One region of the Shewanella sp. BF02_Schw genome, then DNA from elsewhere that is predicted to be linked to it. Evidence: predicted binding sites of a transcription regulator. Region 1 holds the regulator's gene; each other region holds the start of a gene.
The links. Region 1 encodes sigma-54, which starts transcription at its own class of promoters, with help from an activator protein. Its sites were predicted from a motif close to GTTGGCACGNNNNTNGNNT; they were not measured.
Positions count from the first base shown of each region.

Region 2: a site for sigma-54 is predicted at 3,066-3,084, ahead of dkgB (2,5-didehydrogluconate reductase DkgB). Genes of this name have one in related genera too.
Region 3: a site for sigma-54 is predicted at 3,206-3,224, ahead of norV (anaerobic nitric oxide reductase flavorubredoxin). Genes of this name have one in related genera too.

Region 1 is NZ_JABKAW020000007.1:7,195-14,877, forward strand. Features, by position in the region: gene HNW13_RS19900 (HPr family phosphocarrier protein) at 204-479, opposite strand; gene rapZ (RNase adapter RapZ) at 500-1,363, opposite strand; gene ptsN (PTS IIA-like nitrogen regulatory protein PtsN) at 1,360-1,803, opposite strand; gene hpf (ribosome hibernation promoting factor) at 1,806-2,093, opposite strand; gene HNW13_RS19920 (RNA polymerase factor sigma-54) at 2,119-3,603, opposite strand; gene lptB (LPS export ABC transporter ATP-binding protein) at 3,746-4,477, opposite strand; gene lptA (lipopolysaccharide transport periplasmic protein LptA) at 4,474-5,055, opposite strand; gene lptC (LPS export ABC transporter periplasmic protein LptC) at 5,042-5,602, opposite strand; gene kdsC (3-deoxy-manno-octulosonate-8-phosphatase KdsC) at 5,599-6,165, opposite strand; gene HNW13_RS19945 (KpsF/GutQ family sugar-phosphate isomerase) at 6,168-7,145, opposite strand; gene HNW13_RS19950 (calcium/sodium antiporter) at 7,190-7,683, opposite strand, start outside.
Region 2 is NZ_JABKAW020000004.1:29,980-37,662, forward strand. Features, by position in the region: gene HNW13_RS15375 (LysR family transcriptional regulator) at 1-556, shown strand, start outside; gene HNW13_RS15380 (MFS transporter) at 692-1,894, opposite strand; gene HNW13_RS15385 (LysR family transcriptional regulator) at 2,087-2,968, shown strand; gene dkgB (2,5-didehydrogluconate reductase DkgB) at 3,098-3,904, shown strand; gene HNW13_RS15395 (MerR family transcriptional regulator) at 4,142-4,588, shown strand; gene HNW13_RS15400 (heavy metal translocating P-type ATPase) at 4,588-6,828, shown strand; gene HNW13_RS15405 (cupredoxin domain-containing protein) at 6,838-7,188, shown strand; gene HNW13_RS15410 (DUF2937 family protein) at 7,368-7,683, shown strand, end outside.
Region 3 is NZ_JABKAW020000008.1:188,784-196,466, forward strand. Features, by position in the region: gene HNW13_RS21755 (VOC family protein) at 1-374, shown strand, start outside; gene HNW13_RS21760 (GNAT family N-acetyltransferase) at 805-1,263, opposite strand; gene HNW13_RS21765 (hypothetical protein) at 1,285-1,596, opposite strand; gene HNW13_RS21770 (GNAT family N-acetyltransferase) at 1,767-2,135, opposite strand; gene HNW13_RS21775 (hypothetical protein) at 2,089-2,289, opposite strand; gene HNW13_RS21780 (PH domain-containing protein) at 2,486-2,854, opposite strand; gene norV (anaerobic nitric oxide reductase flavorubredoxin) at 3,289-4,785, shown strand; gene norW (NADH:flavorubredoxin reductase NorW) at 4,782-5,927, shown strand; gene HNW13_RS21795 (DUF1971 domain-containing protein) at 6,188-6,523, shown strand; gene HNW13_RS21800 (endonuclease/exonuclease/phosphatase family protein) at 6,835-7,683, opposite strand, start outside.

The DNA of each region.
Region 1 (7,683 bases):
TCAACTGCGAGAGATAAACCTAAGGGCTAATATTTTTGAGGGACTGATGTCTACTGGTGATCATCAATGTCGTGACAGTTTGGTTAGTATGGCCTAGTCATTTAGAGGCCGCATAAAATAAGGATGACGGTGGCTTAAAGCATGAGTAACTTGCAGCTATTCACACATTACAGGCTATTTATAAATTTAATGCGATTAAAAAATTAACAAGATTCATCAAATTTAGCATTAATGAGATCACACACTGCGTTTAATGCTACTTCAGCATCTGGGCCTTGAGCTGTCACCCTAATCATTTTACCGATACCACTTTCAAGCATTAATAGCCCAAGTACGCTAGCTGCGCTGGCGTTTTTTTCGCCTTGAGTTAAGGTGATGTTAGCATCAAAATCCGCCGCTAACATCGCGAGTTTTGTGGCGGCACGGGCGTGTAACCCCAATTTATTTGAAATGGTCACTTGGCGTTCAAGTTTGATCATTGACGCGATCCTATGCTCACTTAGTTATTAGTATCACTGATATTTAATTCTCTGTGGCGAGCATTAACCGTGTGTTTACTGCCTTGTCGAAATCGTTTTGCTAATTGATCTGCAATATATACCGAACGGTGCTGACCACCAGTACAACCAATCGCGATGGTAAGGTAACTGCGATTGTTACGTTCTAAATGCGGCATCCAAGTTTCAAATAGGTTTTCAATTTGCCAAATAAATTTATTAACTAATGGCTGACGACCTAAAAATTCTTGTACGGGCTCGTCTAAACCCGTAAATGGACGCAGTTCTATTTCCCAATGTGGGTTGGGTAAAAAGCGTACATCAAACATAAAATCTGCTTCTGTCGGCATGCCGTGTTTAAAGCCAAAAGATTCAAAGTTAATCACTAACTCTTTATCAACACTGCCTAATAATATTTGCCTAACTTGGTCGCTTAATTCGTAGATGTTTAGCGCAGAAGTGTCGATATAGTGATCAACAATTTTTGCGATAGGCTCAAGTAAACGGCCTTCTAGTTTTATCGCTTCTTGCAGTGAAATATGATTTTTAGATAACGGGTGTAATCGACGTGTTTCGCTGTAACGTTTAAGCAATACTTTGTCATTGGAATTTAAAAAGAAACTGATAATTTCAGTGTCATTTTGAAGTAGTGCCAATTGGTCTTGAAGCACTTTACCTTGTTCTGCAATGTTACGAACATCAACGCTAATCGCAACCAAATCATTACTGCCTTTAAGCTGGGCTAATAATGTGCCAATGAGTGGTAAAGGCAAATTATCAACACAATAATATCCTAGGTCTTCTAATACTCTCAGGGCAACGGATTTCCCTGAGCCTGAACGTCCCGATACTATAACTAGTTTCATGCAGTAATAACCTGATAAAGTTCTGTTGCGTCGTGAGTTTTACGAAGCTGTTTCAATATTTGCTTATCGCTTAACTTTTGGGCCATGCTCGATAACGTGCCTAAATGTTGTTGGCACTGGTCTGCAGGGACTAACAAAGCAAATAAAAGATCCACGGGTTGCTTATCGATTGCATCAAAGGCAATGGCTTCTTCACATTTAATAAATATCGCGATAGGGTGATCGATGGTCGTTAATCTACCATGAGGTATCGCAATGCCATTTCCTATACCTGTGCTACCCATTTTCTCTCTCGCTAACAGGCTTTCAAAAACCTCTTGCGAAGACAGGGTTGGGTACTGGGCAGCGACTAAATTGCTGATGAGTTCCAGTACTTTTTTCTTACTGCCCGGTGTGGCACAGGTAGTGCATTCCGGCTGCAGAATGGTACAAAGTTCCATCGTTAGTGTTTTGTATTCTTCTCTTTGTGTTTAATTACCTGACGGTCGAGTTTATCGATCAGGGCGTCTATTGCAGCATACATATCAGTACTTTCTGACATTGCAAAAATTTCTGCGCCATTAATGTTGATTTTGGCTTCTGCTTTTTGTTGTAATTTTTCTACATTGAGCACAACGTGTACATTATGGATCTGATCGAAGTGTCGTTCAAGCTTTGAAAATTTACTGTGGATGTATTCACGTAAAGATTCTGTTATTTCGACATGACGCCCAGTCAGACTTATTTGCATAAAAAATCCTCCATTGCCTAGTAGGTTATAAACTCTTACGTTGGTTTGAGGGCGGGATCATCATTGCTTCACGGTATTTTGCTATCGTACGACGAGCAACGTTTATGCCCTGTTCTGCCAGAAGCTGAGCCATTTTACTGTCACTCAGTGGTTTTTTCTGGTTTTCTGCGGCAACCAGCTTTTTGATAAAAGCACGAATGGCCGTTGATGAGCATTCCCCGCCATCGTCAGTACTGACATGGCTAGAGAAGAAGTATTTTAGTTCAAATAAGCCCCGAGGGGTGTGCATATATTTTTGTGTGGTGACTCGTGAAATGGTCGATTCATGCATTTCTACAGCTTCAGCGATATCATTGAGCACCATAGGCTTCATGGCTTCTTCGCCATATTCAAAAAAGCCTTGCTGAAATTGCACAATGCAATTTGCCACTTTAAGTAAAGTATCATTACGGCTTTCAATACTTTTAATAAACCATTTAGCCTCTTGCAGATGGCCTCGAATAAATTGACTATCCGACGGGTTTTTACTGCCTCTAGCCATGGCTGCATATTGCTGATTAACACCAATTTTAGGCATGTTGTCTGGGTTTAACTCTACTACCCAACGGCCATTTTTCTTTAATACTGTGACATCGGGAATCACGTATTCATCATCCATGGGGGTAATTAATAAGCCCGGACGAGGATTGAGTGTCTGGATTAAAGTGATTGCGTCACGTAACTCATTTTCTTTTAGTTTTGTTTTACGCATCAATAATCTGAAATCACGGCCAGCAATTAACTCTAAATAGCCTTTGATTAACAATCGTGCATTATCGATATGGGGTGTGTCGTTAGAGTATTGCGCTAATTGAATAAATAGGCATTCGCTTAAATCACGTGCTGCAACACCCACAGGGTCAAAGTGTTGAACGCGTTTTAATACCGCTTCAACCTCATCGAGTTCCACATTTTCATCACCCATGGCTTCGAGAATATCTTCGGTACTTTGGGTTAAATAACCGCGTTCATCAATGGCATCAATAATGGCGGTGGCAATGGCGAGATCTGTGTCTGAAAATGGAGTGAGATTTTTTTGCCATTCTAAGTGTTCGTACAAACCTTCAGTAGTTTCACCTTGAAAGGGCATGTCGTCATCGCGCATGCTTGCACTGCCCGAACCTGACATAGGTGAGGCTGTGTATACTTCATCCCATGTGGTATCCATGGCTAAATCATCCATGGTTTCTTTGGTCATGGATTCTGCTATGTCGACGGTGGAAGTGTCTTTTTCGACATTAACAATACTGTTGTCACTAAAGTCGGTATCCGCTTGGTCGCGGTTTTCTTTTAAGGAGTTTTTTGCTTCAGAAAACTCATCTTCTATTTCAAGCAATGGATTTGAATCTAATGCTTGTTGGATTTCCTGCTGTAGCTCCAATGACGATAATTGCAGTAAGCGAATGGCTTGCTGCAATTGTGGGGTCATGGTTAAGTGTTGACCCATTTTAAGTTGGAGTGACGCTTTCATTTACCGCTTATCCCTAGATGATTTTCCATAAAAATGACAATCTCGAACTGTAATGGATTGCCATAAACATCAATGACATTTAACGTTGTTTAGGTATCGTTCAATGAAATGAGTTAGCTAGACTAAAAGGCCAGTAAAGTAACTATAGCTTGAATTGTTCACCTAAGTACACAGCTCGAACTTGTTGATTACTTAATATCTCATCAGGTGTGCCTTCGGCAATTAAATTACCCTGGCTGACGATATAGGCTCGCTCACAAACGTCTAGCGTTTCACGTACGTTATGGTCGGTAATTAATACCCCTAAACCGCGATTTTTAAGTTGTTGGATGATTTTTTTAATGTCGATGACCGAAATAGGATCAACACCAGCAAAGGGCTCATCAAGCAAAATAAATTTTGGATTAGCAGCTAAAGCGCGCGCAATTTCAACACGACGACGTTCACCACCCGATAACGACATGCCTTGGCTGTCGCGTATGTGAGTAATGTGGAACTCTTCGAGTAGATGCTCAAGCTGTTCAATACGTTGGTCTGTGCTGAGCTCTTTGCGAGTTTGCAGTACGGCCATTATGTTGTCGTAAACGGTAAGCTTGCGGAAAATACTGGCTTCTTGTGGTAAGTAACCTATACCTTTGCGGGCGCGCAAATGCATTGGATCGGCAGTAAGGTCGTCATCGTCAATCAATATTCGGCCTTTATCGCTTTTTACTAAGCCGACAACCATATAAAAGGTGGTGGTTTTACCTGCACCATTGGGGCCTAAAAGACCGACAATTTGGCCTGTTTTAACCGTTAAACTCACATCTTTAACAACTTGACGAGCTTTATAGCTTTTAGCTAGATTTTCAGCGGTTAAGGTAATTTGGGTCATGGTTTGATCTGCTTGTTAACAGGAATTTCAGGGAGTTTTTGCTTTGGCGCCGACTCGTCTTGGAAATTCTCTGGTTGAATGATGGTGATTACCCGATCTTGCCCTGTACCAGTACTTTCGGCAATCAGCTCTTGAGCACTGATGTTGTACTTGATTTTATTACCGGTAACCTGGCTACCTGATTGATCCAATTTGGCGTTGCCAGTCAATGTGAGTGTAGTGGTGGCAAGGTCATAGCTAATTTCGTTAGCACTTGCGGTACCAATTTTACCGTCATCTAATTCTTGTGAAAATGTAGCCGGGGTGCCAGTAGCAATTAATCTCTTACTGGTGGTGTTTTCAGGGGTAAACGCCCGTAACTGATCTGCATTGATATTAATCGTGCCTTGGACAATCGTTACCGGACCATTAAAAACAATTTGATTATTCTTAATGTCGGCAGACTGACTGACTGAAGCGATTTTCAATTCTTGTTTCAGATCCCCTTGTTTCGCTATGGCAGGCAAACTCAATATACAAAGTATGCTACTTAATAACATAACATTGGCGCGAGTGTGGAGACGATTAATGTGGCTCATATGTTCCTTCTACCTGGCTTAGTAGCGATAATTTTTGCGAATTCAAGTCAGCATGTAGGCCTAAACCTTGAATAATAAACCCTTTACCTTTGATGTACACCATCTCTTGTGAGGATCCTATCATAGTGGTTAAATCCACCGTAATAGCTTGGGTACTCAGTGACTGCAGGGGTTCTTCTATATCAATGGCATCAATAATAACATTATTTTCTAATGTGACTTTGCTGGTATTTTTATTCAATTGCCCACGGTCTGCACTTAATTGCCATTGTGCTTTACCGTTTTCAGGGTAAATGAGGTAAATAGGTTTGGTAAAGTGAGTGATGTCACTTGAGGCGTAATGCTCCATGTGTTCGGCGCTGACTCGACTTTCGACGAAACCTAGTTGGTTGAATTCTGTAGTGCGTAGGTTATCTGCAACAAAATCTGGGCGCTCAATACCGCGTATTTGTACCGCGTCCATTTCACTGCGTTTTACTTGTGCTTGCCAGTACAATATAAAAGCAAGCCCAAAAAAAGCAATAATACCTAGCGTGACTCTACTCATATACTCATACCATGAGCACTGGCAAATTTATCTTGGCTTAATAGTAATAAATCGGTGAGTTCACGCAGTGCGCCGTGGCCACCATTGAGGGTGGTTGTCATATGGCACTGTTGTTTGACAAACGGATGACCATCACCGACACAAACGGCTAGTCCTACGGCTTTCATTACAGGTAGGTCTACCATGTCATCGCCAATGTAAGCCACTTCATCAGCAGTCACATTATAGAGCGACAATAATTGCTCAAAAGGCTCAAATTTATTATCAATACCTTGATAAATATGTGTTACACCTAATGCCGTCATGCGGTTTTCAACAATCTTGGATTTACGTCCTGTTATCACGGCAACATGGATACCACTGGTAAGCAAAGAACGCACACCATAACCGTCACGAGTGTGGAACGCTTTGAGTTCTTCACCTGCATTACTGAGGTAAATACGTCCATCTGAAAATACTCCATCGACATCACAGATTAACAGTTTGATTTTTTGAGCTCGTTGCCAAATATCATTGCTGACAGGGCCGTAAAATCCTTGGTGAAACGAGGTTGATTCTGACATGATTAAATGACTCCAGCTTTAACCATATCGAGCATGTTTAATGCTCCGATCGGTTGATGTTTTTCATTAACGACAATCAGTCCGTTGATGCTCTTTTCATCCATGATTTGCAGTGCTTGTGCGGCTAAAATCCCCGCAGGGCAGGTCACACAATTTTCGGTCATAACCTGGGCAATAGGAGTGATTCGAAGATTCACGTCTGCATCGATAACCCGGCGTAAATCACCATCGGTAAAAATGCCCACAAGTTTATTGGCATGGTCGACTACTGCCGTCATGCCAAGGCCCTTTTTAGATATTTCATAAAGTGCCTCAGTAATACAAATATCATCATTGACGATCGGTAAATCATCGTCTTTATGCATGACATCGTCGACTTTTAGAAGTAATTTTCTTCCAAGAGAGCCACCTGGGTGTGATAAGGCAAAGTCATCACGAGTAAAACCTTTTGCTTGTAATAAAGCAATGGCTAATGCATCGCCCATAGCAAGTGTTGCAGTGGTGCTGGAAGTGGGTGCTAATCCTAATGGACATGCTTCTTCTTGCACTTGAATGCATAAATGGATTTTGGATAAACGCGCCATATTAGAGTCTGGTTTACCGGTCACCGCAATCACTGGTACACCCATACGTTGGATAACAGGCATTAATGTCAGTATTTCGCTTGATTCACCAGAGTTGGAAATGGCGAGTACAATGTCATTTTTGGCTAATGCGCCCAAATCACCATGACTGGCTTCACCAGGGTGAACAAAAAATGCCGGTGTGCCGGTACTGGCAAAGGTCGCGGATATTTTGTTACCAATATGACCTGATTTGCCCATCCCCATGACAATCACTTTACCTTTACACTGCATGATCAATTGACATGCTTGGTCAAACTCAACCGAGTCTACATATTGATATAAATTATCTAAGGCAGCTTTTTCTATATCAATGACTTTACGACCCCATTGACGAAATTGAGTGTGATTTACCATACGACTCTCTCTGTTAGCTTAATACTTTACCTTCATGCTCCAATCTAATGCGACTGAAAGACAACAATTTGGTACGCAATAAAGGTGATTAATAATAGTGCGCCATGCCAGCGAGTAAGTTGTTGCTTAGCGCCACTGGATAATACTAAAACGGCTAATGCTGCACTGGTGCCTAATACCATATAGAAGTCTCTTCCACTGGCTGAAGCATCTATTTCACCAGGGGAGATCAATCCTGGTAGTGCCAGTACCGCAAGAATGTTAAACAAGTTAGACCCAACAATGTTACCAATGACAAGGTCGTGTTCTTTTTTTAATACTCCAGCAATACAGGCCGCTAATTCTGGTAGGCTGGTTCCTACTGCGATAATGGTTAAGCCAATCACCAGATCTGACAACCCATAAAACGTTGCAATACCTACAGCGCCATCGACCATCCAACTTGCTGATAGGGGGAGCAATATAATACCGACAACCAGCCAAATGATAGCATGAAAGGTTGGCACATTTTTAGGGATCTCAGATTCAAGTTTATCAT
Region 2 (7,683 bases), on a different contig from region 1:
AATTGAACAATTTAATCAGCTAGAACACTCGGTCGACATTAGTGTCGATGTTGAAGCCGTCGGTGGTGGTTGGGATGCATTGCACAGCCGACGCGCCGATATTGTGATTGGTGCGTCTGGTGAGTTACCAAGAGGTGTATTTCAAACCCATAAAATAGGCGAAATTGAATTTGTATTTGCCGTAGCGCCATATCATCCATTGGCGTTTGTTGATGGCGTATTAGAAGCCGACAAACTAACTGACTATGCTTCGGTGGTGGTCGCCGATACATCACAACTTTTACCTACTCGCAGTAGTGGCCTTTTTAAAAGCAAACAAGTGATTAAAGTTAACACCATGGAAACCAAGATAGCAGCACAGTTACAAGGACTAGGTATTGGTTTTGTACCCAGACACATGGTGCAATGCTACTTTGATAGTGGTGAGTTGATTGAAAAAATGTGTTCAATTCCAAGACCGAATCAAAGTTTGTACATTGCTTGGCATAAAGACCATCAAGGCCGTGCATTTGACTGGTTTGTGGAGCATTTACCTAAAGCCGATTGGGGTTTATAACATCTGAATGTGAGCACAATGATAGCGACCAATGTGAGATCGCAGATACGAGCTCACATTGGTGCTTATCGATCCCATCGTGATGTTGAATATCAGCGTTGATGTCGTTGCTTAACTATTTTTTTAACTATTCTTTTAACTACTCGCTTGAATACTCACTTGAGCATTCTTGCTAGCGTTAGTTTTCTTGTCTAGTGAGCCACTGAAACGTGTTAATGCTAGGGCAATAACCACAATCACCGCACCAACCCAAGGTGTATGCATTAGGCCAGCGTTAGCCACAATCAGCCCGCCACCCCAAGACCCAAGTGCAATACCGATATTAAAAGCGGCAATATTTAATCCTGAAGCCACATCAACGGCGTCGGGTGTGTACTTCTGTGCAAGGGAAACTACGTAAACTTGTAGCCCAGGTACATTACCAAATGCAAATGCGCCCCAGACCAAAATGGTGATCACAGCGGCAATAGGGTTAACCGCAGTAAAGTTAAATATCACTAATATGGTCGCAAGACCGCTGAAAATAATACTTAACGCTTTAATTGGGCCCATTTTATCGGCCATTTTTCCGCCCCAAATATTACCAATAGCGACCGATACCCCGTACACCAACATGATTAAGCCAATAGATTGAGATTCAAAACCAGACACTTGCTCTAAAATGGGAGCTAAAAAAGTAAAGGCCGTGAATGTGCCGCCATAACCTAATGCGGTAATGGCATAGACCAGTAATAACCGTGGTTGAGTGAGTACTTTTAATTGCGATGATAATTTTGCCGCGGGTGGCTGAGGTAAATTATTAGGAACCAACAAGCTACTGCCTATCAAGGCTACAAACCCAAGAATTGCGACAGTTAAAAAAGTGGCTTGCCAGCCAAAGGTTTGGCCAATGTAGGTGCCCAAAGGGACGCCTGTCACTAAGGCTACAGTTAACCCCGTAAACATAATGGCAATCGCACTGGCGGCTTTTTCTTTGGGTACTAACCCAGTGGCAATGGTTGAGCCAATAGAGAAAAATACTCCGTGGGCTAACCCAGTGATAATGCGTGCAGCGATTAAGGTTTCGTAACCGGGCGCTTGCCAAGCCAATAGATTACCCGCAACAAATAAACTCATTACCGCCAGCAATACGTGTTTGCGATTCCATTTACCGGTTAATGCGGTGAGTACAGGTGCGCCAATGGCGACACCTAATGCGTAAAGACTGACCAATAAGCCAGCCGATGGTAATGATACGTTCAGATCTTGTGCCATTGTGGGGATTAATCCCACAATGACAAATTCGGTGGTTCCAATAGCAAAGGCGCTAAGCGTCAATGCGAGTAAAGCTAACGGCATAATGTGTTCCTCTTAGGTTGTCGCTAGGATTTACCGTCGCGATAAATGTGTCAGTCAGTTGATGGGCGTCATTATTGATTAGATTTACGTTGTTAAAAACAGTATGTTTAGCAAATGACTTTTGCTATAAATGCAATAAAAAATGATGTTAGAGCGACTCTTTAGATCGACACAGCACAAGATGAGGTATGCATGCTTACGCGTTCAGATGATTTAGATATATTGCTGATGGTGGTCGATAGTGGCGGGTTTTCTGCGGCGGCCGACGCACTCAATATTCAGGTTGCACGAGTGTCACGTGCGGTAAGTAAAATAGAGCAACAGCTCGGGGTCACCATTCTCAATCGTACCACTCGGCGTGTTGAGTTAACCGATGAAGGCCGCCAATTTGTCGAATCTGTTCGGGGTGGATTACAACAATTACAACGCGCAGAAGATGAACTCGTACGTCGTGGTGAACTACCACAAGGACGTTTGCGTGTGGACGCGGCAAGTCCGTTTGTGTTTCATCAATTAGTGCCTTTGATGAAAGATTTTCGAGCCGCTTATCCAGACATTGAATTAGCATTGACCTCGAACGAGGGCTATGTCGATTTACTTGAAAAGCGTACCGATGTGGCCATTAGAATCGGTAAGCTGGCAGACTCAACCTTGCATGCTCGACCATTAGGTAAAAGTGCCTTACATATTGTTGCCTCCGCTGAGTATTTAGCGCGTAGAGGTGTGCCACAAAAAGTGTCTGATTTGGCTTGCCACGAGTTACTTGGGTTTACCGAACCTAAAATATTGAATCACTGGCCGCTAAAAGGTTACGATGTTATTACCCCTACCATCAGCACCAGCAATGGAGAAACCTTGCGTCAACTAGCACTGGCAGGTAATGGCATTGCGTGTCTTTCAGGTTTTATGATTAATGATGATCTCGCGGCGGGTCGGTTAGTGCCCATACTTCAGTCGGAGAAGTTTACTCACATAGAACGTGAACAAGTGAATGCGGTGTATTACAAATCGTCTATTGTGGCGCGACGTATTTCTGCATTTATTGAGTTTATTCAACCAAGATTAACCTTATAACTAAGGGCTCAATTTAATCGTGTGTAGATATTTGCAGTTTGAGCAAAACAGATTTGCTTGGTTGACGGTTTATTTCTGTTGTTAGTTGGCGCACAGTGTTGGTTCAGATACCGTTTTTAGGAAGACAATATGACCACTATTCCATTGTTAGGCACAGGTACCTTCAGACTTAAAGATCAACTGGCATTTGATTCAGTGTTAATGGCGCTAAAGCAGGGTTCTCGCCACATTGATACCGCTCAGATTTACGCCAATGAGAAACAAGTTGGTGATGCAATTAAAGCATCGGGTATCGCAAGAGCTGATATTTTTCTCACCACTAAGGTGTGGACGGATCGTTTTGCCCACGACAAACTTATTCAAAGCGTGCATGACAGCTTGGCTTTATTGCAAACCGATTATGTGGATTTGTTACTGATACATTGGCCGTTACGCGATGATTCAGTACCTATGCGAGAGTATTTACTGGCATTAAAAGAGGTGCAAGATGCTGGTTTAGCGAAACACATTGGCGTGTCTAATTTCACTATGGCCCAGGTTACACAAGCGATTGAGATTTTAGGTACCGACGCAATATTCACTAATCAGGTTGAAGTACATCCATATTTGCAAAATAACCGACTGGTCGAATTTTGTCAGCAGCACAATATTATGGTGACTGGTTATATGCCATTTGCCTATGGTGCGGTATTAACCGACGACACTATTGTCGCGATTGCGAAGAAACACCAAATGACACCCGCCCAAGCGGTATTAGTGTGGATGCGCCAAAAAGGTTATGTCACTATTCCATCGTCAACTAAGCTGGTAAATGTTCAAGCTAATATTGCCTCATTAGCGTTATCGCTTCCGTCTGAAGACATGGCGGCGATCGATAAGTTAGACCGAAATCATCGTGTGGCGGCGCCTGACTTTAGCCCCGATTGGGATCAATAATTTATCAGCGAATGTGCCAATAGCTTAAGTGCCCACGCAGTTTGCACTCACCATTAGATTATTTATATATCAAGTATCCACGCCGACATGAGTGTTCATATTGGCGTTTTTTATTTTCAGGGTTATTGGCCACTTGACATAGGTGTAAGACATAGGTTTACAGTCGTTGCATATACTCAATAGATTTATTTATGTAGATCTTATTATTTAATACAGTCGTTACCCCAAGGAGTGATTATGCAAGTCAGTGAACTCGCAACGTTATTGGGTGTTACCACAGACACAATTCGTTTTTACACCCGAATCGGCCTGCTCGCACCAACAAAATCGCCTAGCAATGGTTATAAATACTATCGTGACAAAGAAGTGTCGCGGATGCGATTTATTATGAGTGCCAGAAACTTAGGTTTTTCGGTGGATGAAATTAAAGTGATTTTTTCCAAAACTGATCACGGTGAAAGCGCTTGTACCATGGTGAAGCAGCTTATTAGCCAAAAGTTGGCCGAAACTGAAATACTGTTTAATGAAACGTTAAAGCTACGTAATAAGCTGACTCAAGCCGTAAGTGAGTGGGAAAATCTGCCAGCATTGGCGCCTACAGGTGCCATGATTTGTCACTTGATTGAGGGATTTGATCCAAACCATGAAACCCCTTGTCAGGTTAGTGATAAGGAGTCTTTGTGATGAATACCCAAACAACAACACAATTATTGATAGAGGGTGCAGGTTGTGCCAGCTGTGTTGGCAAAATTGAGAAAGCCCTTAAAACAGTCGCGCAAGTAGAGCAGGCTGAAATGAACTTTGCTGATCGCAGTGTGATGGTCACCGGAGAGGTTGAAGTCGCTAGTTTGCTTGAGGCCGTTGAAAAAGCCGGTTATCACGCTATTTTGATTAACGATCAAGGTGGTGCAGATGCTATTGATGAGAAAGAACAGGCAGATGCAATATATTATAAAAGCCTAATAAAACACACTATTGTCGCATTGGCAGTGGGTATCCCACTGATGATTTATGGTTTGTTTATTGGTGACATGACCGTTACTAACCCAATACAACAGCTGGTTTGGGGAGCAATTGGTATACTGACCTTAGGGATAATGTTCTTCTCCGGCAAGCATTTTTATACTGGCGCATGGAAATCATTTACTCATCATAGTGCCAATATGGACACCTTAATTGCGCTCGGAACAGGCACTGCGTGGGTTTACTCTATGGTGGTGGTATTTGCACCAGATTTATTGCCAGAAATGGCGCGCCATGTCTATTTTGAAGCAACCGCGATGATCATTGGTTTAATCAATCTTGGACTCGCGTTAGAGGTCAAGGCGCGCGGTAAAACCTCGGCAGCGATTAAGCGCTTAATTGGTTTACAAGCTAAAACGGCTAGAGTGATCCGCAATGGTAAAGCGGTCGATATCGATATTGCCTTGGTGCAATTAAACGATAAAGTCAGTGTTCGACCAGGTGAAAAAATTCCCGTAGATGGTGTGGTCGTTGAGGGGAGTAGTTTTATTGATGAATCGATGTTGACGGGTGAACCTATTCCGGTTGAAAAAAGTGTTAATGATGATGTGGTCGCAGGTACATTAAACAAACTGGGATCACTTACTTTTACCGCCACACGAGTCGGTAAAGATACCGCTTTGGCGCACATTATTACTATGGTTAAACGGGCGCAGAACTCCAAACCGCCAATTGGTCGAATGGCAGATGTTATTTCGAGCTATTTTGTTCCTGCAATGATGATTATTGCCATTATCAGCGCCATGGTATGGCTTAATTTTGGGCCTGAACCCTCTGTGGGATACGCCATAGTGTCGGCGATGACAATTTTAATCATCGCTTGTCCGTGTGCGTTAGGGTTAGCAACACCCATGTCGGTGATGGTGGGTGTAGGTAAAGCCGCTGAATCTGGCGTGCTTATTCGTAATGGTGAAGCTCTGCAAACGGCATCGACTATTACCACCATGATTTTAGATAAAACCGGCACGATTACCGAAGGCGCGCCAAAAATCACCGATATCATCGTGGTCAATGGTCGCGAACAAGAACAAGTATTGCAACTGGCGGCAAGTATTGAGCAACATTCCGAGCATCCACTTGCACAGGCCGTTGTTCAAGCCGCAGCGGATAAGGGATTAACCTTATTCAATGTTGAAAATTTTACTGCTATTGCAGGATTTGGTGTCCAAGCTCAGTATCAATCGACTCAGTTATTATTTGGTAATGAAAAATTAATGCGCGAAAAAGGCATAGTCTTAAGCGATTATCAACAGCAAGCACAAGCGTTGGCAGCAGACGCCAAAACGCCAATGTATTTTGCTATCGACGGTGAACTCGCAGCAGTGATTGCCGTGGCTGACCCGATTAAAGCAGACTCTGTTGCCGCCATCGCAAGGCTTAAAAGCAGTGGCATTAAGGTCATTATGCTTACCGGAGATAACCACGCGACAGCCGCAGCTGTGGCTGCCAAAGTGGGTGTCGATGACTTTTTTGCCGACGTATTACCGCAAGATAAAGCCAATAAAGTGGCCGAATTACAAGCATTAGGTGAGGTGGTTGGCATGACTGGTGATGGCATTAATGATGCACCTGCGTTGGCGCTAGCCAATGTCGGCTTTGCTATTGGCACCGGAACCGACGTCGCGATTGAAAGTGCCGACATAACGCTAATGCGAGGATCGCTACACGGTTTGGCAGATGCCATCGCGGTGAGTAAGGCGACTTTAGGCAATATTAGACAAAACCTAGTCGGCGCGTTTATTTACAATATGGCGGGTATACCGCTTGCTGCTGGGGTGTTATTTCCGGTGTTTGGCGTATTACTTAACCCTGTGGTTGCTGGTGCTGCGATGGCATTTTCATCATTAACAGTGGTGAGCAACGCCAATCGTTTGCGCTTTTTTAGCCCTCAACAACACTAGGAGTGAATGATGCTATTAATTAATTTATTTTGTGTGGCATTAATTGCCATTATCGTTTGGTGGTTTTGGTTGTATAAACCCAAAGCGACCACTCATCAAGCAAGTAACGCTATTGTGGTTAAAGACGGGGTTTACTCCCCAGCAAGGATAACTGTGCCGGCCAATACCGCGACGCAATTAACCTTTTTACGCCAAGACAAAGCAGGGTGTTCGGCCAGTTTGTTATTTCCAGACTTAGACATTAGCGAAGAGCTACCACTGGATAAATCTGTGGTAATTTCGCTGCCAGCATTAGCCAAAGGTGAGTATCCGTTTCATTGCCAAATGCAGATGTATAAAGGGGTATTACTGGTTGAGTAAACCTAGATAGTAGCCATGCTAAGCAGGTATCACTCTCACCTTGATGCTTGTCGCTAGGCACATAAACTTTCAAAAAAGCCACACAATTACGTAAGTTAACATCTGTTTATTCAAGATGCTTACTTGCGTAATTGGTGATATTCTGAGGATTCATTTACAACTGATTTTTCGATGACATCATGATACGACGTTTAATGGATTACTTTCGCTTAGTGTTGTTTATTTGTGGTGTCTTGATTGGTATTCAAGTCCCTGCTTTTGTCGAACAATACGGCCAACGACTCGAAGCTCATCAGCTTGAAGCTAAACTCAGTTTGGCAGAATTTCAACGTGATGCAGACCGTTTTTTTGCTGGAGACATCAGTAAACTTATCCTTCACTATCAACAAAATAACGATCCGGTGTTTAGTGCCGGTGGTGAAAGTATTGAGTCAATATACCAACGTTATACATCACTCACCGAAGCGTTGAGTCGTTTTCATCAACACAGTTATA
Region 3 (7,683 bases), on a different contig from region 1:
GTGCGATGAAAATTCAATGTGTTGAACTGCCCTTTCCATCTGACAAATCTTATCCGGTTGAAGGTTGGGAGCATATCGAATTAGTGTTCCCATCACAGGCACAAACCTGTGATGAACTCGTCGCAGAGCTTATCGAAAAAGTGCCACTACTGGCTGATGTTATTGCGGGTAATACTATTGCAGGTAATACTATTGTAGGTAATATTATTGCAGGTAGTGACGAAAACAGTGATATTAAGGTTAAACAAAGTTCGCCAAAAGGTGATAAAGAGCGCCTTGCTAACCCAACTATCGCATTTAAGGCCAATGGCATTTGCGTTAAAGTACACCCGCACGATATTCAAAAAATTGTTGAGAGTGAACAAGCCTGCTAAGCATAGTACTAATAACGCTTTATCTGGAAACTGCAGCACTAATATAAAACAAGCCAAACTCAGTTATGCCAATGCCATAACTGAGCTTGGCTTGTTTAGATCAATGATAGAAAGGTTGTAAATCATTAAGCTTTTCAAAAACCATTTAGAGGTCAGTTTTTATGCTTAATTAAAAATCTTAGCGCTAAGTAATGCAACACAGGCAAAGCTGTGTATGCCAGTAACAATGAATCAAACAAAAAAATCCACTTTACGATAACCCACTTATCTTTTCCTGTGCACAAGCTATGGCTAAAAAATGCTACACACTCACCTTCTGGGGTCATTAATATTACGATGGCAATGCCAAAAATAATGAAGAAGAGTAATAGTCGCTTACACATTTCATAAATTAGCGCTTTGCTAAGCTTTACCTTTATCACAAATCAATTTACTCAATTAATCTTGTCATAAACAAGCTATTAGGATCTAGTTTATAGTCCGCAAATGGGCCGCTGTAATCAAATTGATGTCGTTCATACAAACGCCTTGCTGGCGCAAAAAAATCCATCGATCCAGTTTCCAAACTCAACCGCTGATAACCACAAGACTTAGCTACGCCCAATATGTGCGATAACAATGCCGATGCTACTCCTTGGTTTCTCGCCATTGCAGCCGTTCGCATAGACTTAATTTCGCCGTGGGTTGGCGTTAACTGTTTTATCGCTACGCACCCAAGTACTATGTCACCTTGTTTGGCACACCAAAAAGTAATTGATGGATGTTTTAAGGCTTCAATATCTAATGCATGAACACTACCCGGTGGCGATGTTGCATACATGTCAGCCAAATGTGCTTGCAGTAACTCAACCACGCCAGAGCCCTGTAAATCATCAATCATAATATCCATGTGCCAAGGCTTCCTTTTGAACTATGATCGTTTATGAAATGCATTTTTATCAAGTAGTTTAATCACCAAATCGATACGTTTATGAGCTAAATAATCATCTCGATGGCTAAAGCCAATCGCGACAAATAACAGTAGCAACCACACAAAATTTTGTTCTACTAATAGGTCTACTTTTGCAATATATAAAATAGCGCCAATAGTCGTCAAACACATCAGCCATTGGATTAACCACGTATATGGTTTGGGTCTCAGTTTATCTAAATCTGAACGTAAAGCGGTAATGCTATCCGTTTCATAAGATTGGATAATATTATCTGCTTGAGATTCATTCATTTTTACACTCCATTGTAAAAGCCACTCAGTTAATGAGCGAAACGAGGTTAATTAAACCGTTGCGACAATACCCTAAAAGTGAGTCGTGTCACCTAGATTTTATTGAAAACGATTTTACTGAAAACTATTTTGCTGAAAACGTCGATTTTATTGAGAACATGACTCATTTATTAACCACATAACTCCAGTATCATGGTTTGAGTCAGTAATGCACTACCCTCTCGTAGAGTCTGTGTTTCACCAGCAGCAACAAAACCAATTGATTTATAGAGATTAACAACGGCCTCGTTAGCAATAGTAACCTCTAAGCAAACGACTTTTCGATTAGATTTTTTGGCCCAATCAATAATGCTATTCAGTAATAACTTACTAAGTCCATATCCGCGCGCGCGTGGTGACATCCACATTTGATACACATGTGCAGCATCAGTATCCATAGGACTAGAACTATGGATCTGTCCCCATGCTAAGCCTACGGCGACGCCATCAAGTTCAGCGATCAGTGGCAATGCATGCTTTGCTCGATTGCTTGCTTGCATTAAGACGAGAAATCCACTCTTCGTCGGTAAATTCAGCTTCTCGTTCATAAGTCGAGCCAAACGAATCTGGCGAGTCTTGTAATGCTAATAAACGTAACCTTCTATAGATTTCCCAATCACTCATCAGCAACACTCTGATTTGAACATTAGCCATATTTACAATTTTACACCCCACGTTTTAGTCTTTCTCGACGCCAGACAACTGACGAAACGACCCACTTAACACTCCTCAGTTTCAGCATTAAATTCTAGACTAAAATCGTATTTTACAACAGATTAAACCTTAATGATTCGTTTGTTGAAATTATCAATTTATTAAGCAATTATTGACAATAGCGGCATTTGCAGACCTATAATAAATAACCTGAGATTATTTTTGATATCTCCAGCATTGAGGCCTTACCAGTAAACTCAAACCTAACTTTGCCTATCGCTGAAAAGTATATTTCTAGTTCGGAATCGAGATCGAATGTCCCCGATGTTTCAATTGAGTAAGCGACAATATTTTTGTAAGGCAAAGATGTAAAATCTTTTTTACTTCCTGTAATGCCTTGAACATTAACAGCGATAATTCTTTTACTGGTAAAAATGACACCATCACGCATGGATTTATATGAATCAATGACTCGTTCATCATCGATAAGTAAATCGCGGGCTTTGTCTGCAAAATCAGAATTCTGCTTCAGTTTGAAAAAACCTTTATTATTAAAATCTATCATCTAACATCCTTTTTATATCTGACATCCAAAGGGATTGAATTAATACAAATTTTACGACATAAACAGCTCAGTAAATTTCGTGGTTATCGTATTCTAGTGAATAGCCTTAGCTTAATGTAATAACAATAACATTACAAAATGCAGCTGAAGCAAGCATTTATCCCAGTTTGTATTAGCTGATAAATAGCGATAAAGCCTGTGATTGGCATTTCATCAATAATGTCATTTTAGAACACAATAAGAAGTCAATATGACAATTTAGTGTCATATTGACAATACACAACATGTCTTTATGACATCAATAAAATTCACTAAAAATACATTACCTCCATATAATCAATAAGATAAACAGTTGGCATGCACTCTGCAATAACGAAGTTAACTTTTGAAATATCTCTATCAACTTTAACTTCTAATTTATTACAGGTGTACATATGACAATTCACATTAAAAATAACATCGATTGGGTTGGACAACGTGACTGGGAAATATTGGACTTCCATGGTACTGAATATAAAACCACCAAAGGCACCAGTTATAATAGTTACCTTATTCGTGAACAGAAAAATGTCTTAATCGATACTGTTGACCATCGTTTCAGCCTGCAATTTATCCAAAACCTTGAGATGGAAATTGATCTCGATAAGATTGATTACATCGTCATTAACCATGCGGAAGAAGATCACTCAGGTGCCTTAGCGGCTTTAATGGCTAAAATTCCTAATACCCCGATTTACTGTACCGAAAATGCTATCGACTCTATTACTGGCTTACATCACCATACAGAGTGGAATTTTAATATCGTTAAAACCGGCGATACCTTAGACATTGGTAACGGTAAGCAGCTGGTGTTCATTGAAACTCCGATGTTGCATTGGCCTGACAGCATGATGACCTATTTAACGGAAGATGCTGTGTTGTTTAGCAATGATGCGTTCGGTCAACATTACTGCGATGAGCATTTGTTTAATGACGAAGTAGACCAAATTGAATTGATGGATCAATGTTTACGCTATTATTCCAATATTTTAACCCCGTTTAGCTCGCTGGTTACCGCCAAAATTAACGAGGTGCTAAGCTTTAACCTGCCCGTTGACATGATTGCTACCGCCCATGGCGTAGTGTGGCGCGACAACCCAGCACAGATTATTCATCAATATCTGCAATGGGCAGATAACTATCAGGAAGACAGAATCACCATTTTTTATGATTCGATGTCTAATAACACCCGCATGATGGCCGATGCCATTGCTCAAGGCATCCACGACGTTGACCCTGTTGTGTCGGTTAAAGTGTTTAACGTGGCCCGTCATGATAAAAATGACATATTAGCCAACGTGTTCCGCTCCAAAGGTATTTTGGTAGGCTCATCAACCATGAACAATATCATGATGCCGAAAGTCGCGGGAATGCTAGAAGAGATCACAGGCCTGCGCTTTAAAGATAAAAAAGCCGGTGCATTTGGAAGTTATGGCTGGAACGGCGGCGCCGTTGACCGTATTCACACCCGTCTTACAGATGCCGGATTTGAAACCATTGTCGGCTTAAAAGCAAAATGGCGACCAGATGGTAAAGCGATGCGCGAATGCCGTGAGCACGGTCGCCAGATAGCTAAAAGCTGGGCATGGCATGATTTAAGTAATGTAAAATCCATTTCACCGGCATCGCTAGCTAAGAGCGCTCAAGCCACTGTAACCACTAAGCCAACTCAAGCAACCAAACCGACATGTACAACAGCGACGGCAATGAGTGATTCACAAAATATGCTCTGCACTGTGTGTAATTGGGTATATGAGCCAGTATTGGGTGAGCCTAATCAAGATGTAACACCAGGTACACCGTGGAGCGAAGTGCCAGACTTTTTCCTTTGCCCAGATTGCGGCCTTGGCAAAGATGTTTTTGTCCCTATCGCTGAGAGGAAAGCATCATGAGCGCACCCATCATTATCATCGGTAGCGGCTTTGGCTCATATCAACTAATCAAAACCATTAGACGCACAGATAAGCATTTACCGATAACCGTGTTCACCCTTGATGAAGGCCACGATTATAATAAACCGGACTTGAGCCATGTATTTAGTAACAAGCAAAACAGTGCGGACTTAATCCGCCTTACTGCACAAGAGTTTGCCTCCGAGAATAATATTACTCTGCATGCTTTTACCAAGGTTGATTGCATTGATAGTGAACAGCAAGCGGTGTTTATTGAAGGTGTTGCTTACCCTTATACAAAACTGGTGCTAGCAACAGGAGCAAAAACCTTTGTGCCATCAATGCTTGGTAACGCAACAGACAGTGTGGTCACCTTAAACAGTCTTAGTGAGTTTAATAATGCGCAGCTGCAACTACAAAATGCACAACGTGTTTTGGTTATTGGCGCGGGTATTATCGGCACTGAAATAGCCATGGATCTTAATCGCAGCGGTAAAAACGTCGTGGTGGTTGATCCAAGTCACGGCGTGATGGCAACCATGCTGCCAGATTTAGTCGCCAGTATTTTACAAAAGAAGATGGTCGATAACGGTGTTGTATTTGAGTTTGGCCGTACCATTAGTTCGCTAAACAAAACTGAATCAGGTATTTGTGCCACACTCAGTTGTGGTAATACCCATATTGTCGATTGTGTTATTTCAGCTGCGGGATTAAAGGCTAATGTTGGCTTAGCACGAAAGTCAGGATTAAAAGTCAATAATGGCTTAGAGGTTAATCTGCAACTGCAAACCTCAGCGAACAATGTTTATGCCTTAGGAGATTGCGCCGAAATCAATGGTAAGGTGATGTCCTACTTGCAGCCCATTATGTTAAGCGCCAATGCGTTAGCGAAAACCTTATTAGGCCAACCGACAGATTTGAAACTACCGGCTATGTTAGTCAAAGTTAAAACACCGCAAATGCCCATTCAATTAGGCGGGAATACCGTAATTGACGTTGCATCGTGGCAGGTTGATATTGATGCTCTGGGTTGCTCAGTAAAAGCGTACAATGAGCAAAAACAGATAATCGGTTTTGTGGTAACAGAAGGCCACATGAACAATACCTTCCCGCTACTCAGAGCCTTACCAGCAAGTCTTTAGTATTTTATCGAGTAGGCTTTACTCATAAAGCCTACTCATCAATCAACTTAACCTGAATTTGGGATAAGGGATGAACTTATGCTATTTAAAATCAGCATGTTAACCCTCCTCACTTTCAAGCTTGTCATTGGTTATGCGAACAAGGCGAATTGACGCGTCAATAGCTAGCCTATTGTAAGTCGATTCAACGCAGTTAGCAGGGCAAAGGGCTGTTTGAAAGGCGTTTATTATCCCGAGTTCAGGTTATTTAGGAGAACATTATGTCTCATCAACGTATCCCAGCAAACTGGACAATTCAACGCTCTACGCCATTTTTCACCACTAAAAATGTGCCTGATGCGCTACTGACTCACCACAATACCGCCGAAGGTGTATTCGGCCAGTTATGTGTAATGGAAGGTGTGGTCACGTATTTTGGTTTTGCAGACAGCGAAGCAACTGAACCAGAAGTAAAAGTGGTGATCAAAGCAGGCCAATTTGCCACTAGCCCACCAGAGTACTGGCATCGTATTGAATTAAGCCCTGATGCCCAGTTCAATCTTAATTTCTGGTCTGAAAAAGATAAAACCGGCCAAGCGATGTTTAATAAGAAATAATTAATTGAAGCTGTGGCAGATAAAAAAATCAATATTGAGAGACATATCAAGCTACTGATATAGTCGTTTAATCAGCGGGTTAATTAACGATAAGATCATAATGTATTATGCTCTTATCGTTTTAACTTGCACAAAACACACATTAAATCGTTAAAGGTTATTTTACTCGAATTGAAAAACGACTGTGAATCGATTTTAACATTGATGTGCCTGTCAGCCGCACCAATCAATTAATCTTGAGCGAGCCCATGCGGTCTTTATGACCTTTAACACAACTTTAATCAGTTAATAGCCGTCATAAACTATGAGCGTTAACTTTCGCCTAATCTAAATTGCGCTAACAAAGGATAATGGTCTGAGCTTTTAGTCATAATGACCCGAGATGACTCTAAAGTTAGTCCTCGATAATAAAGGTGATCAATTGGATAGCCCATCACGGTTGTGCGTTTGTCATCCGCGGGGATCACCGCTTTTAGCCCTAATTTCTTTGTCATCAAGGCTAACATTGATAATCTGGCTTGACGCCAAGTATTTAAATCCCCGCCGAAAATTATCGGTCCTTTATGAGCACTTAACGCTGGTAGTAGCTGCTGTAACTGCGCAGCATAACTGTCTAGATCATACTCAAAGTTAATACTGTGCAAGTTAGCCACCAGCAAAGTTTCACCATTCGATAAGGGGAAATAACTTAACAAACTCGACTTGGGAAACTGTATTAGGGGTTCAGCCGTCAAATAACCGCAACTTTCACTCGCAGCAACTTGAGACAAGCTCATCACCCCTAGTGGTATATGGTCTTGGCTAAATGCTTGCACCATCGCCAATTGTTGGTGATGTTGTTGGCGCCACAACTGAAACTCGTCAGATAACTTCACCTCTTGCAGCAACAATAATTGATGTTGTTTAGCTAACTGACTGAGCAGCGTTTGCCAGCCAGCATTTTGCTGTTTATAAACATTCCAGCTCGCGACCGCCAGTTGGCCATCAGTATCCAATTTAGCGATAGGTGTGGCTTTTACACATTGTGCAGCAAACGACTCTTGCTCATTATTAATCACTTGAGGCTCTGTGGCTAAATGCACAAATTTTGGCACAACCACAACTGTCATCATCAACAATATGACGATAACCAGACTTCCCCATCGAGCAAGCCCAAGCAG